One region of the Streptomyces sp. TLI_146 genome, then DNA from elsewhere that is predicted to be linked to it. Evidence: riboswitches for the same ligand, from Rfam matches in the RefSeq annotation. Region 1 holds a riboswitch; the other holds the start of a gene.
What was found. A riboswitch is a leader RNA that binds a small molecule or an ion and turns the genes downstream of it on or off. The one in region 1 is predicted to bind S-adenosylmethionine.
Positions count from the first base shown of each region.

Region 2: linked by a shared signal. The riboswitch ahead of BX283_RS14170 (aminotransferase class V-fold PLP-dependent enzyme) and the one ahead of thrC (threonine synthase) in region 1 are both predicted to bind S-adenosylmethionine.

Region 1 covers NZ_PJMX01000001.1:4,422,249-4,429,746, reverse strand. The annotation lists gene BX283_RS19800 (DUF3263 domain-containing protein) at 1-225, shown strand, start outside; gene otsB (trehalose-phosphatase) at 277-1,119, shown strand; gene BX283_RS19790 (trehalose-6-phosphate synthase) at 1,309-2,700, opposite strand; gene BX283_RS19785 (glucosyl-3-phosphoglycerate synthase) at 2,776-3,723, opposite strand; SAM riboswitch class I at 3,876-4,003, shown strand; gene thrC (threonine synthase) at 4,021-5,316, shown strand; gene BX283_RS19775 (MoaD/ThiS family protein) at 5,345-5,623, shown strand; gene BX283_RS19770 (cold-shock protein) at 6,058-6,261, shown strand; gene groL (chaperonin GroEL) at 6,596-7,498, shown strand, end outside.
Region 2 covers NZ_PJMX01000001.1:3,106,709-3,114,206, reverse strand. The annotation lists gene BX283_RS14185 (ubiquinol-cytochrome c reductase iron-sulfur subunit) at 1-565, shown strand, start outside; gene BX283_RS14180 (cytochrome bc complex cytochrome b subunit) at 562-2,190, shown strand; gene trpD (anthranilate phosphoribosyltransferase) at 2,325-3,389, shown strand; SAM riboswitch class IV at 3,488-3,605, shown strand; gene BX283_RS14170 (aminotransferase class V-fold PLP-dependent enzyme) at 3,846-5,261, shown strand; gene BX283_RS14165 (Lrp/AsnC family transcriptional regulator) at 5,658-5,939, opposite strand; gene BX283_RS14160 (rhomboid family intramembrane serine protease) at 5,936-6,679, opposite strand; gene BX283_RS14155 (hypothetical protein) at 6,870-7,115, shown strand; gene BX283_RS14150 (NYN domain-containing protein) at 7,159-7,498, shown strand, end outside.

The DNA.
Region 1 (7,498 bases):
GGGCTGAGTGAGCGGGCTCGGGCCGTGTTGGCCATTGAGCGGCGGTCCTGGGCCGGGCCCGGGGCCAAGGAGCGGGCCGTACGGGAGCGGCTGGGGATCTCGCCGACGCACTACTACCAGCTCCTCAACGCCCTGCTCGACGACGAGCGGGCGCTGGCCCACGACCCGGTCACGGTGAACCGGCTGCGCCGGATACGCGAGGCCCAGCGCGAGCGCCGCGCATAACCGCCCTCCCCGCCATGGCTGTGATCCGCCCCGCGCCGCTAGGGTCGTGACATGGGCAGCCAACCGCACCCCCTGCCGACCCCTGCCACCTCCGCCGGACGCGAGGCGCTGGCCGCGATCCTGGCCGCGCCCGAGCGGGCCGTGATCGCCCTCGACTTCGACGGGACGCTCGCCGAGATCGTCCCCGACCCCGAGCAGGCGCGCGCCCACCCCGGCGCCGTCCCCGCCCTCGCCGCCCTCGCCCCGAAGGTCGCCTCGGTCGCGGTGATCACGGGGCGTCCGGCGGGTGTGGCCGTACGGTACGGGGGGTTCGCGGGCGTTCCCGGCCTGGAGCACCTGGTGGTGCTCGGCCACTACGGCGCCGAGCGCTGGGACGCGGTGACCGGGACGGTCCACGCGCCCGCGCCGCACCCCGGGGTCACGGCCGCCCGGGCCGAGCTGCCGGGTGTCCTGGACGCGCACGGGGCCTGGCGGGGCACCTGGATCGAGGAGAAGGGGCAGGCCGTCGCGGTCCATACGCGGCGGGCCACGGACCCCTCGGCCGCGTACGCCGCGCTGCGCGACCCGCTCGCCGCCCTCGCCACCCGCCACGGCCTCATCCTTGAGCCCGGCCGTATGGTCCTGGAGCTGCGCCCGCCCGGGATGGACAAGGGGGTGGCGCTGGCGGAGTACCTGCGGGAGGTGGGGGCGGGGTCCGTGCTGTACGCCGGTGACGACCTCGGCGATCTGCCCGCGTTCGGTGCGGTGGAGAAGCTTCGTTCGGACGGGGTGCCGGGGCTGCTGGTGTGCAGCGGGTCTTCGGAGGTGCCGGAGGTGTCGGAGCGGGCGGATGTGCGGGTCCCGGGCCCGGTGGGAGTGGTGTCGCTCCTGTCGGCCTTGGCGGCCTGCCTTTAGAGCCCCCACCCCACCCCTTCCCGAAACTCTCCGAGGGACCCGTTCGTCTGCGGACCGTGGGTGGCTGGTCGCGCAGTTCCCCGCGCCCCTGACTACCCAGGGGCGCGGGGAACTGCGCGAGCAACCCAGCACGGTCCGCAGACGAACGACACCCGCCGGAGGCTTTCGGGAAGGGGCGGGGTGGGGGAATCAACCACCCGACCGCAGCGCCTCCAACTGCTCCAAGAACCACCGCTGCGGCGGCAACGCAGTCGCCGCAGCGGCAAGCCGCTTGGAGCGCGCCCCCCGCTCCTCCGGCGCCATCGACAGCGCCTCGTGCAACGCGGACGCCGTCCCGGACACGTCATACGGGTTCACCACCACCGCATCCGCCCCCAGCTCCTCCCACGCCCCCGCCTCCCGCGACAGGACCAGGGCGCACCCCTCGTCCGAGACGACCGGGACCTCCTTGGCCACCAGGTTCATGCCGTCCCGGATGGGGTTCACCAGGGCCACGTCCGCCAGCCGGTACGCCGCGAGCGACCGTGCGAAGTCGTCCTTGACGTGGAGGACGACCGGGGTCCAGTCATCGGTCCCGTACGCCGAGTTGATCGCGTCGGCCACCCGCGCCACCTCCGCCGTGTACTCCCGGTACACCGCCAGGTCCTGCCGCGAGGGGTACGCGAAGGCCACGTGCACCACCCGCTCGCGCCACTCGGGCCGCTCGTCGAGCAGCTGCCGGTATGCCAGCAGCCCCCGCACGATGTTCTTCGACAGCTCCGTGCGGTCGACCCGCACGATCGTCCGGCGGCCCGCGCCGATCTCCTCCCGCAGCGCGGCCATCCGCTCCTCGACGTCCGGCTCGTGCGAGCGGCGGCGCAGGAACTCCGCGTCCGCGCCGAGCCCGTGCACCCCGATCCGGGTGTCGCCGGTCCCGCCCAGCACGTCCGTGCAGCAGCGCGTGAACGCGTCCGCCCAGCGGTGTGTCAGGAAGCCGAGGCGGTCCGCGCCGAGCATCCCCCGCAGCAACTGCTCCGCCACGTCGTCCGGGAGCATCCGGAAGTACTCCGGCGGCGCCCACGGCGTGTGCGAGAAGTGGCCGATCCGCAGGTCGGGGCGGAGCTCGCGGAGCAGGCCCGGCACCAGCGCCAGGTGGTAGTCCTGGACCACCACCGAGGCCCCGTCCGCCGCCTCCTGCGCCAGCGCCTGCGCGAAGGCGCGGTTGTACGTCTCGTACGCGCCCCACTGGCGCCGGAACTCCGCGTCGAAGACCGGCTCCAGCGGCGTCTGGTACAGCATGTGGTGAACGAACCACAGCACCGAGTTGGCGATGCCGTTGTACGCGTCCGCGTGCGTCCCCGCGTCGATGTCGAGCATCCGCACGCCCGGCTCGCCCACCCCGCGCCGCACGGCCTCCCGGTCGCCGTCGCCGAGCGCCGAGCAGACCCAGAGGGCGTTCGCCTCGGAGCCGATGGCCGACAGGCCGGAGACCAGGCCGCCGCCACCGCGCCGGGAGGTCAGCGTCCCGTCGGCGCCGAGGGCGTACGAGACGGGGCCGCGGTTGGAGGCGACGAGAACCTGGGCAGCGCGCGCGGAGACCATGGACACGAACCTAGCCCGTAGCGGAATGCCTCAAACGTGCGAACAGCGGCACGGACCCCGGATCGTCACGCCCCCTTACGCCGCCCGATGCACCGCGTACTCCCCGATGTCCCGCATCGGCGGCCGCTCCTCGGTGTCCACCGCGTAGGTCCGCGGAACGAATCCGTCCGCGCCGCGCTCGAACTGCGTCAGCGTCGGGCGCACCAAGTGGGCGCGGGAGAGCCGGAGTTGGGCCGTGCGGTAGATCGCCGCCGCCATCCGGCCGAGGGCCTGGCCATCCTGATGGCGGTGTTTGCGTACGCCCACGTCGACCTGGGCCAGCGCGTCCAGGCCCACCGTGTGCAGTGCGTCGACGAGCAGGCCCAGCTCCACTCCGTAACCGACGGGGAACGGCAGCCGCTCCAGGAGCGAGCGGCGGGCCGCGTACTCGCCGCCCAGCGGCTGGACGAACCCGGCCAGCCGCGGCCAGTGCAGATTGAGCAGGGGGCGGGCCACCAGTTCGGTGACCCGGCCGCCCTGACCTGGGGAGTCGCCGAACGGGCGGTCGTACATCGCCTTGACGAAGTCCACGTCCGGGTCGGTCAGGAGCGGCCCGACGATCCCGGAGACGAAGGCGGGGTCGAAGTCCCGCAGGTCCGCGTCGATGAAGCAGACGATGTCACCCGTGGTGACCAGCAGGGAGCGCCACAGGACCTCGCCCTTGCCGGGCAGGGCCGGGATCCGGGGCAGGATCGCGTCCCGGTGCACCACCCGGGCGCCCGCGGCCGCCGCGACCTCGGCCGTACGGTCGGTGGAGCCGGAGTCGACCACCACCAGCTCGTCCACCAGCGGCACCGCGGCGGTCATCAGCTCGCGCCGGATCGCGGCGACGATGTGGCCCACCGTGGCCTCCTCGTCGAGCGCCGGCAGCACGACGCTGACCGTGGTGGCGCCGCGGCGCTTGGCGGCCAGGATCACGTCCAGCGGGCGGTCGGCCGCCGACCAGGAACGCCTGCTCAGCCAGCGCTCCACCTCTTCCAACACGGGCCGGAGCCTCCTCTGTGATCCATCTCGCGGTTCGGACGACTATCTCAACCGTCCGGGCCTTCGGTTACAGTCTTGAACAACGCGGATGACCGTCGCATGTCGGGGTCGTCGCGCGAACAAATGCCTGGGTCCTGGACCCAGTGCCACAGCGCTCATCCAGAGGGACTGAGGGAACGGCCCGTTGAAGTCCCGGCAACCCTCCTGCCGACCGCGAGGTCACGGTGGGGAAGGTGCCAATTCCGTCTCATGGCGAAATGCGCCATGGGGAAGATGAGGAGAAAGGGCCTCGCCATCATGGCTGTGCACACCATCGACGACACTGCCAATGCCGCCACCACCGTGAACCTCGGTCCCGCCGTCGCGCTTTCCTGCCGGGAATGCGGCGAGCGGTTCGACCTCGGCCCGATCTTCGCCTGCGCCCTGTGTTTCGGGCCGCTCGAAGTCGCGTACGACCTTCCGACGGGTGACCCCGAGGCGCTGCGCAAGCGTATCGAGGCGGGCCCGGACAACATCTGGCGCTATGCGCCCCTGCTGCCTGTTCCGGCCAATGTGGCTGAAAAGCCCAACCTGAATCCGGGATTCACCAAGCTCGTCAAGGCCGACAATCTCGCCCGTGAGCTGGGCGTCACCGGTGGCCTCTACGTCAAGGACGACTCCGGCAACCCGACGCACTCCTTCAAGGACCGCGTCGTCGCGATCGCCGTCGAGGCCGCCCGCGCCTTCGGCTTCACCACGCTCTCCTGCTCCTCCACCGGCAACCTGGCGGGCGCGGTCGGCGCCGCCGCCGCCCGGGCCGGATTCCGCTCCTGTGTGTTCATCCCGCACGACCTGGAGCAGGGCAAGGTCGTCATGGCCGCGGTGTACGGCGGCGAGCTGGTCGGTATCGAGGGCAACTACGACGACGTCAACCGCTTCTGCTCGGAGCTCATCGGGGACCCGCTCGGCGAGGGCTGGGGCTTCGTGAACGTGAACCTGCGGCCGTACTACGGCGAGGGTTCGAAGACCCTCGCCTACGAGATCTGCGAGCAGCTCGGCTGGCGGCTGCCCGACCAGATCGTCATCCCCATCGCCTCCGGCTCGCAGCTCACGAAGATCGACAAGGGTCTCCAGGAGCTGATCAGGCTGGGGCTGGTCGAGGACAAGCCGTACAAGATCTTCGGAGCCCAGGCGGAGGGCTGCTCCCCGGTCTCCACCGCCTTCAAGGCGGGCCACGACGTCGTCCGGCCGCAGAAGCCGGACACCATCGCCAAGTCGCTGGCCATCGGCAACCCGGCGGACGGCCCGTACGTCCTGGACATCGCCCGGCGCACCGGCGGTGCGGTGGAGGACGTGAACGACGAGCAGGTCGTGGACGCGATCAAGCTGCTCGCCCGGACCGAGGGCATCTTCGCCGAGACGGCGGGCGGCGTGACGGTCGGCGTCACCCGGAAGCTCATCGAAAGCGGGCTGCTCGACCCGGCGCTCACTACTGTCGTCCTCAACACGGGGGACGGCCTCAAGACCCTGGACGCCGTGGCCCCGACGACCGGCCCGACCGCGACGATCCGCCCGAGCCTGGACGCGTTCCGCGACGCGGGCCTCGCCCACTGACCCACCGGCCACGGAAAGGCAGAACCCCATGAGCGTCAACGTCCGCATCCCCACCATTCTCCGTACGTACACCGGCGGCAAGGCCGAAGTCGCGGCCGAGGGCGCCACCCTCGCCGAGGTCATCGCCGACCTGGAGAAGAACCACACCGGGATCGCCGCCCGGGTCCTGGACGACCAGGGCAAGCTGCGCCGGTTCGTCAACGTGTACGTGAACGACGACGACGTCCGCTTCGAGCAGGGCCTGGAGACGGCGACGCCGGACGGCGCGGGCGTCTCGATCATTCCCGCCGTCGCCGGCGGCTGCTGAGCAAAGGCGCCGAACACCGGCGCGCTGCACGCACAGTTACCTGAATTGCCCCCTCCGCAAGCTAAGCGGAGGGGGCAATTCAGTGTGGTTGAGCGCGGTACAGTGGGGAAGTCCCCTTCGTTGTGCGTGCCACGTGCATATGAGAACGCGACGAACCGGCGTCGAGAAGCAGTCAAAGTGTTCGAGCATATTGCTCCTTAAGTGCGCTTTGCCCGGCCCGACTTGCCCCGGAATGCTGAATTTCGCGGCATTCCGCTCTTCACCCCTGCCCGGAATTCTCGTCCGATTGACCTGTTGCAGAGGGCAGTTGGGCAGATACATTCAGCCGCGGTCGACGCGTTCCGGCGCACACCCTCTCCTGTCGGAGGGTGGAGGTCTGACCCGGGTCCGCGAAGTGCGGTCCCGTGCAAGGGCCAGTAATAGGGGAGTTAGGCATGGCTCAGGGCACCGTCAAGTGGTTCAACGCGGAGAAGGGGTACGGCTTCATCGCGGTCGACGGTGGTGCGGATGTTTTCGTCCACTACAGCGCGATCCAGATGGACGGCTACCGCACCCTTGAAGAAGGTCAGCGAGTCGAGTTCGAGATCTCGCAGGGCCAGAAGGGTCCGCAGGCGGACATGGTCAAGCTCGCCGTCTGATCTCGGCGCGATCGGCCACCGACGCATACAGGCCCGTGGGGCCCGCATCCTCTGTAAATGGATGCGGGCCCCACGTGTGTGTCCGGGGCCCGGGAAGCCCGCCCCGGAGGTGGCCGGGACCGGGCCGCGGGGGTGGGACGGCCTTGCACTCTCCTGGGTCGAGTGCTAATCATTGGCGTTAGCACTCTCCGAGTGAGAGTGACAGAACTTGGATCGGGTCAGTGAGGTCCGCAGACCGGGTGGGGCAAGGAACCACAAGGACTGCAGACCGTCCGTCGCGGGCACCGGCACGGTCCACGAAGAACGCCACCCCTGTCCGGGAGGACCACTTCACATGGCCAAGATCATCGCGTTCGACGAGGAGGCACGGCGCGGTCTCGAGCGCGGGATGAACCAGCTCGCCGACGCCGTCAAGGTCACCCTTGGCCCCAAGGGCCGCAACGTCGTCCTCGAGAAGAAGTGGGGCGCCCCCACGATCACCAACGATGGTGTTTCCATCGCCAAGGAGATCGAGCTCGAGGACCCGTACGAGAAGATCGGCGCCGAGCTGGTCAAGGAAGTCGCCAAGAAGACGGACGACGTCGCCGGTGACGGTACGACCACCGCGACCGTGCTCGCCCAGGCGCTGGTGCGCGAGGGCCTGCGCAACGTCGCCGCCGGCGCCAACCCGATGGCTCTGAAGCGCGGCATCGAGAAGGCCGTCGAGGCCGTCTCCGGTGCGCTCCTGGAGCAGGCGAAGGATGTCGAGACCAAGGAGCAGATCGCTTCGACGGCCTCCATCTCCGCCGCCGACACCCAGATCGGCGAGCTCATCGCCGAGGCGATGGACAAGGTCGGCAAGGAAGGCGTCATCACGGTCGAGGAGTCCCAGACCTTCGGTCTGGAGCTCGAGCTCACCGAGGGCATGCGCTTCGACAAGGGCTACATCTCGGCGTACTTCGCGACCGACATGGAGCGCATGGAAGCCGCGCTCGACGACCCGTACATCCTGATCGTCAACTCGAAGATCGGCTCGGTCAAGGACCTGCTGCCGCTCCTCGAGAAGGTCATGCAGTCGGGCAAGCCGCTCCTGATCATCGCCGAGGACGTCGAGGGCGAGGCCCTGTCGACCCTGGTCGTGAACAAGATCCGCGGCACCTTCAAGTCCGTCGCCGTCAAGGCCCCGGGCTTCGGCGACCGCCGCAAGGCGATGCTGAACGACATCGCCATCCTCACCGGCGGCACGGTCATCTCCGAG
Region 2 (7,498 bases), 1.3 Mb from region 1:
CAACACCATGTACGGCGCGCTGGCCATGGTGCCGCTCGCCGGTGTGGTGCTCCTGCGCGACCTGGGCACCCTGCCCGAGGACAAGCTGCGCAAGACGATGTGGGCCAAGGGCAAGGCCCTCATCAACATGAACACCAACGAGCCGCTGCGTCCGGAAGACGTCGCGGTCGGCTCGCTGACCTTCGCCAAGCCCGAGGGCCTGGAGGAGGACCAGCACGACTTCCAGACCCAGATCGCCAAGGCGGCCCTGATGATCGTCCGGCTCCAGCCGGAGAACATCAAGGACAAGCGCGAGCTGGAGTGGTCGCACCAGGGCATCGTGGCGTTCTCGAAGATCTGCACCCACGTCGGTTGCCCGATCAGCCTGTACGAGCAGCAGACCCACCACGTGCTCTGCCCGTGCCACCAGTCCACCTTCGACCTCTCCGACGGGGCCCGCGTCATCTTCGGCCCGGCCGGTCACGCTCTGCCGCAGCTGCGGATCGGCGTGAACAGCGAGGGTTACCTCGAAGCGCTCGGCGACTTCGAAGAGCCCGTCGGTCCTGCCTTCTGGGAGCGCGGATGAGCACCACCACGACTGACGAACGGCGCGAGGCCGGGAACGGCGAGAAGTTCGCCGACTGGGCCGACGGCCGGCTGGGGATCTACACCCTGGCCAAGACCAACATGCGCAAGATCTTTCCGGACCACTGGTCCTTCATGCTCGGCGAGATCTGCATGTACAGCTTCATCATCATCATCCTCACGGGTGTGTATCTGACGCTGTTCTTCCACCCGAGCATGAACGAGGTCGTCTACGACGGCTCCTACGTTCCGCTCCAGGGCGTGCAGATGTCCGAGGCGTTCAACTCGACCATGCACATCAGCTTCGATGTGCGCGGTGGTCTGCTGATCCGGCAGATCCACCACTGGGCGGCGCTGATCTTCCTCGCCGGCATGTTCGTGCACATGATGCGTGTCTTCTTCACGGGCGCGTTCCGCAAGCCGCGCGAGGTCAACTGGCTCTTCGGCTTCCTGCTGTTCTTCTGCGGCATGTTCACCGGCTTCACCGGCTACTCGCTCCCGGACGACCTGCTCTCGGGCACCGGCGTCCGGTTCATGGAGGGCGCCATCCTGGGCGTGCCGGTCGTCGGCACGTACCTGTCGTTCTTCATCTACGGCGGCGAGTTCCCCGGCGGCGACTTCGTGGCCCGGTTCTACTCGGTCCACATCCTGCTGCTGCCCGGCATCATGCTCGGCCTGATGATCACTCACCTGATCCTGGTCTTCTACCACAAGCACACCCAGTTCGCGGGCCCCGGCCGCACCAACAAGAACGTCGTGGGCGCGCCGCTGCTGCCCGTCTACACGGCCAAGGCCGGTGGCTTCTTCTTCCTGGTGTTCGGTGTCATCGCGATCATCGCGGCGATCGCCTCGATCAACCCGATCTGGGAGATCGGCCCGTACCGCCCGGACCAGGTGTCGACCGGCGCCCAGCCCGACTGGTACATGGGCTTCGCCGAAGGCCTCATCCGAGTGATGCCGGGCTGGGAGATCAACCTGTGGGGCCACACGCTGGTCCTCGGTGTGTTCATCCCGCTGGTGATCTTCCCGCTGGTGCTCTTCGCGATCGCGGCCTACCCGTTCATCGAGGCCTGGATCACCAAGGACACCCGCGAGCACCACATCGCCGACCGTCCGCGCAACGCTCCCGTCCGCACCGGCATCGGTGTGGCGTGGGTGACCGCGTACATGGTGATGCTGGTCGGCGGTGGCAACGACCTGTGGGCGACCAACTTCCACCTGTCGCTCAACGCCATCACCTGGTTCGTCCGGATCGCGTTCTTCGTCGGCCCGGTCGTCGCGTTCATCATCACCAAGCGGATCTGCCTGGGCCTCCAGCGCCGGGACGCCGAGAAGGTGCTGCACGGTCGCGAGACCGGCATCATCAAGCGGCTGCCGCACGGTGAGTTCGTCGAGGTCCACGAGCCGCTCGACGCCGGTCAGCTCTACAAGCTCACCGCGCACGAGCAGACCCGCCCGGCCGAGCTGCCCGCGGCCGTCGACGAGAACGGTGTCAAGCGCAAGGTCTCCGCGATGGAGAAGCTGCGCGTCAAGCTCCACAAGGGTTACTTCGGCGAGCAGAGCCAGATCGCCAAGCCGACCGCGGAGGAGTACGAGGAGATCACCAGCGGCCACGGCCACCACTGATCCCCTCCTAGCGAGACCGCTGTACGCCACACAGCACAGGGCCCCGTCCAGGCGATGGACGGGGCCCTTCGCCGTCCCCCGGGCTGGATAGGGTGTTCCCATCCCATATCCGTCGATGGACCCAGGAGCGGACCATGAACGTTGTGACCCCGGTTGGCGGCGACAGCGTGGCGGCCTACTCCTGGCCGGGCGTACTGGACGCGCTGCTCAACGGCACCGACCAGAGCGCCGAGGCGACCGCCTGGGCGATGGACTCGATCATGCGCGGCGAGGCGACCGACGCGCAGATCGCCGGCTTCGCCGTGGCCCTGCGGGCCAAGGGCGAGACCGTCACCGAGATCAGCGGCATGGTCCGCGCGATGTACGAGCACGCCAACCTGATCGAGGTGCCCGGCCGGACCGTGGACATCGTCGGCACCGGCGGCGACGGCGCCAAGACCGTCAACATCTCCACCATGTCCTCGATCGTGGTGGCGGGCACCGGCGCCAAGGTCGTCAAGCACGGCAACCGGGCCGCGTCCTCGGCCAGCGGCGCCTCCGACGTCCTGGAGAAGCTCGGCGTCAACCTGGACCTCACGCCCCGGCAGGTGGTCCAGGTCGCCGAGGAGGCGGGCGTCACCTTCTGCTTCGCCGTGAAGTTCCACCCCGCCCTGCGGTACGTCGCCGCCGCGCGCCGCGAGCTCGGCATCCGCACCACCTTCAACTTCCTCGGTCCGCTCACCAACCCGGCCCGGGTCAAGGCTCAGGCCACCGGCGTCGCCGACGCGCGCATGGCGCCGATCGTGGCCGGGGTGCTCGCCGAGCGCGGCTCCTCCGCGCTGGTGTTCCGCGGCGACGACGGCATGGACGAGCTGACGACCACCGCGACCTCCCGGGTCTGGGTGGTACGGGACGGGGCCGTGCGCGAGGAGGCGTTCGACCCCAGAGACGTGGGCATCGACCTGGTGCCGGTGGAGGCGCTGCGCGGCGCGGACGCCTCGTACAACGCGGACGTCGCCCGCCGGCTCCTCGGCGGCGAGACGGGGCCGGTGCGGGACGCGGTGCTGCTCAACTCGGCGGCGGCGCTCGTCGCGCTCGACCCGGGCCCGGGGAGCCTGGAGGAGCAGATCCGGGCCGGGATCGCCCGGGCGGCCGAGGCGATCGACTCCGGGGCGGCGCGGCGGGCCCTGGAGCGGTGGGTGGCCGCGAGCAACGCCTGATCGAGGGCGTGCCGGTGCAGGCAGTGTGACGCAAGGCGCAGTCCGGCATCCGGACCGCGCCTTGCGCGTACGCGGACGTATGGCAGGATGCTTTCCAAGGTCATGAGTGACAGCGACTACGGCCCCGGCCCGCTGTCCGGCAACCCTCCGTCCGTGGCGGGGTGCCCCGGGTGAAGACCAGGTCGCAGGCAGCGAGGTCTGCGGCAAGCGCGGACCCCTGCGCACTCCGTTCGGAGTGGCGCGCCCCTGGGGTCCTGGTCCTCAAGGGAGCAGTCTCGTGAGCAAGCGAATGCGATAGGGCCCTTCGGCCCCTTTTTCTGTACACCTCCGCGGGCCCTTTCCGCCCGTGTTTCGAGGTCGACCCCCGTGCATCCGGCGCCGGTCGGGCCGCCGCCGTGTCGTGCCGTGGGGCTTCACAGTCATTCCTTTCGCCTTGACCTGCCGGGAGATACCGCCATGTCCGCACGCCTTTCCACCGCCGTTTCCACCGCTGTTTCCGCCGCCTCCGCCGCCCCCTCCGTCGAGGCCTCGGACGAAGCCTGCTGTGCGGCGCCGCTGCCGGTGCTGGGCCGGGACGTCACCGTGCCGCTGGTCACCGGGGGCGAGGTGACGTACGCGGCCCTCGACTACGCGGCGAGCGCCCCGGCCCTCCAGCGGGTGTGGGACGACGTGGCCGCGTACGCCCCCTACTACGGCAGCGTGCACCGGGGCGCGGGCTACCTCTCGCAGCTCTCCACGGACCTGTTCGAGAACAGCCGGGCGGCGGTGGCGGAGTTCCTGGACTGCCGCCCGGGCGACCAGGTGGTGTTCACCCGCTCGACGACGGACTCCCTGAACCTGCTGGCCCAGGTGGTCCCGGCCGACTGCCAGGTGTTCGTCTTCGAGACCGAGCACCACGCCTCGCTGCTGCCGTGGCGGGACGCGCGGGTGACGTACCTCAACGCGCCGCGTACGCCGCAGCAGGCGGTGGCGACGCTGGAGCGGGCGCTCGCCGACCGCGACCCTTACGGCCCCGCTCTCGTCTGCGTCACAGGCGCGTCGAACGTCACCGGTGAGCTGTGGCCGGTGAAGGAGCTCGCGGCGGCGGCGCACGCGCACGGGGCGCGGATCGTGCTCGACGCGGCGCAGCTGGCGCCCCACCACCCCGTCTCCGTAAGGGAGTTGGACGTCGACTGGATCGCCTTCTCCGGGCACAAGCTGTACGCGCCGTTCGGCTCGGGCGTGCTCGCTGGGCGTGCCGACTGGCTCCAGGAGTCCGAGCCGTACCTCGCGGGCGGCGGCGCCTCGCGCAAGGTCGCCCGGCGCGCGGACGGCGGGGTGGACGTCGAGTGGCACACCACGGCGGCCCGCCACGAGGCCGGGTCCCCGAACGTGATCGGCGTGTACGCCATCGCGTCGGCGTGCAAGGCGCTCACCGAGGCGGGGTTCGAGGGACTGGTGGAGCGGGAGCGGCACCTGATCGCGAAGGTGCGGGAGGGGCTGGCGGCGGTTCCGGAGGTCCGCGTCCTGTCGCTGTTCGGCGACGACGCGCCTCGGGTCGGCGTGATCTCGTTCGTCGTCGACGGCTGGAACAGCTCGCACTTCGCGGCGGCGCTGTCGGCGGAGTACGGGATCGGGGTGCGGGACGGTCTGTTCTGCGCGCACCCGCTGGTACGCACGCTCCTCGGCAGCGAGCCGCAGGAGCCGGGCGAGTGCGGGGCGCCGGAGGCGGAGCCGGGTGAGCGGTCCCTGAACGCGATCCGCGTCAGCTTCGGGGCGGGGACGCCGGACGAGCATGTGGAGCGGTTTGTTCGGGCGGTGCGGGAGCTGGTGCGGGACGGGGCGAAGTGGTCGTACCGGACGGAGGAGGGCCGCTGCGTCCCGGCGGTGTGAGCTCGCCCCTCCCCGCCCCTTCCCTAAACCCTCCGGGGGTGGGTGGGGGGTGGAGGCTCGCTTCCCGGGGGCTTTGCCCCCGGACCCCCGTTGCGGGGCCTGCGGCCCCTGCACCCCGCCGTGTTCGTCTGCGGACCGTGGTGGGCCGGTCGCGCAGTTCCCCGCGCCCCTAACTACGCAGGGGCGCGGGGAACTGCGCGCTCAGCCACAGACGGTCCGCAGACGACAACGCGCCCGAACTACCCAGGGGCGCGGGGAACTGCGCGCTCAGCCACAGACAGTCCGCAGACGACAACGCGCCCGAACTACGCAGGGGCGCGGGGAACTGCGCGACCAGCCACCCACGGCCCGCAGGCGACAGCGCACCCAGAACCGGACCCGCCGCCCGCCCAAGGGCTAGGCATCCAGGCCGATGGCGAACGCCGCCTCCAGGTCGTGCTGGGAGTACGTCCGGAACGCCACGTGCGTGTCCGTGACCTCCACGCCGGGGATCTTGCTGATGCGGCCGGGGATGATGTCCGCCAGGTCGTCGTGGCGGGCCACCCGGACCAGGGCGATCAGGTCGTAGGTGCCGGTCACCGAGTACACCTCGCTGACGTTCTCCAGCGACGCGATCGACTCCGCGATCTCGGGGATCCGGTCCACGCTGGTCTTGATGAGCACGATCGCGGTGATCACGGCTGGTTCTCTCCCTCGGTGGCGGCCGACGCGGATGGCTTCGGTCGTTTCGGTCGTTTCACTCTAGCCGTCCCCCGGAACCGGACCCAGGCGTAGAGAAAGCCCAGGCCGAAGCCGACCAGATGGGCCAGGTACGCCACCCCGGGCCCGGCCGGAGCGGCCCTGACCGCCAGCCACTGGAGCACGAACCAGAAGACCAGCACCAGCGCCGCGGGAAAGCGCAGTGGCAGGAAGAAGAGGAAGGGGAAGAGGCTGGTCACCCTCGCCCGGGGGAACAGGTAGAGAAAGGCGCCCAGGACACCCGAGATCGCCCCCGACGCGCCCACCAGCGTCTGGTCGGAGGACGCGTGCGCCACCGCGTACGCGAGCAGGGCGAGGTAGCCCGCGCCGAGGTAGAACAGCGCGAACCCGATCCTGCCCATGCGCTCCTCGGCCATCACGCCGAAGACGTAGAGGAAGAGCATGTTCCCCAGCAGGTGCAGCCAGTTGCCGTGCACGAAGAGTGCGGTGAGGGGGGTGACGAGGGCGCCGGGGTCACCGGCCGTCAGTTCGTTCGGGATGACACCCCACCGGGCGAAATACGCGCTCTGCGCCGCGAGCAGCGCGTCCCCCGTCCCGTACGAGGGATTGAGGCCGGACACGGGGCTGACGAGGAAGACCAGGCAGCAGACGGCCAGGACGGTGTAGGTGACCGTCGGGCCGCGCACCGCCGCCGCGCGCAGGGCGCTCCACTCGATCATGAGCAGAGCATGGCGTAACCGGACCGAACGGTACAGACTGCCTCGCCGTGCCGGGGGGTACCCGGTAGGCCGTAGGGTTACGGGCAGTACATCCGCAGTTCGACGGCGCACCGCGAGATCCTGGACCATGAACCGACCGTGTACGAGGCCCGAGCCCCGGCGCGGAACCGTGGAAAGAGGTCAGCACCACATGACCAGCGTTCCCCTGCCCACCGCCACCACGCGGTGGCGCTGCACCCTCTGCGGCAATCTGACCCGTTTCGACGTCACCCGCTCGTCGAAGGTCGTCGAGTACGTCCATCTGGACCTCGCCGGAGAGCCGAAGGTCGAGGAACGCGAGGTGGTCAGTGAGACCATCGAGTCGGTGCGCTGCCGCTGGTGCAACGCGGTGGACCAGATCGAGCTGGTGGACAGGCCGGACGCCGGCGCGGAGTGAACGGGCCCGGACGGGCGACGGACGACAGTTGAGGTGACGGATCGTGGAGCATGCAAGCGGTGCCGAACCGGCCGGCGCGGCCGGTGACGGCCCCGCCGAGGTGCTCGACCGCCCGCTGCCCGAAGGGGTGCGGCGCAGGGTCGTCGCCCTGGTCTCGGACGCCTTCGGCGGGCTGACCGTCGGCGAACTGCCGTCGCAGTTGCGGCAGTACGCCCGTTTCACCCCGACTCGTCGTGCCAAGTTCGCGGGCAACGCCATGGCCGCCGCCCTGGAGTCCGACCCGGTCTTCCGGCAGCGGATCGGGGAGCGCCTGAAGGAGTCGCAGCCGGAGCTGGCGGGCGCCCTGGAGTCCGGCGCGCCGCCCGCGGCCGCCGACCCCGTCG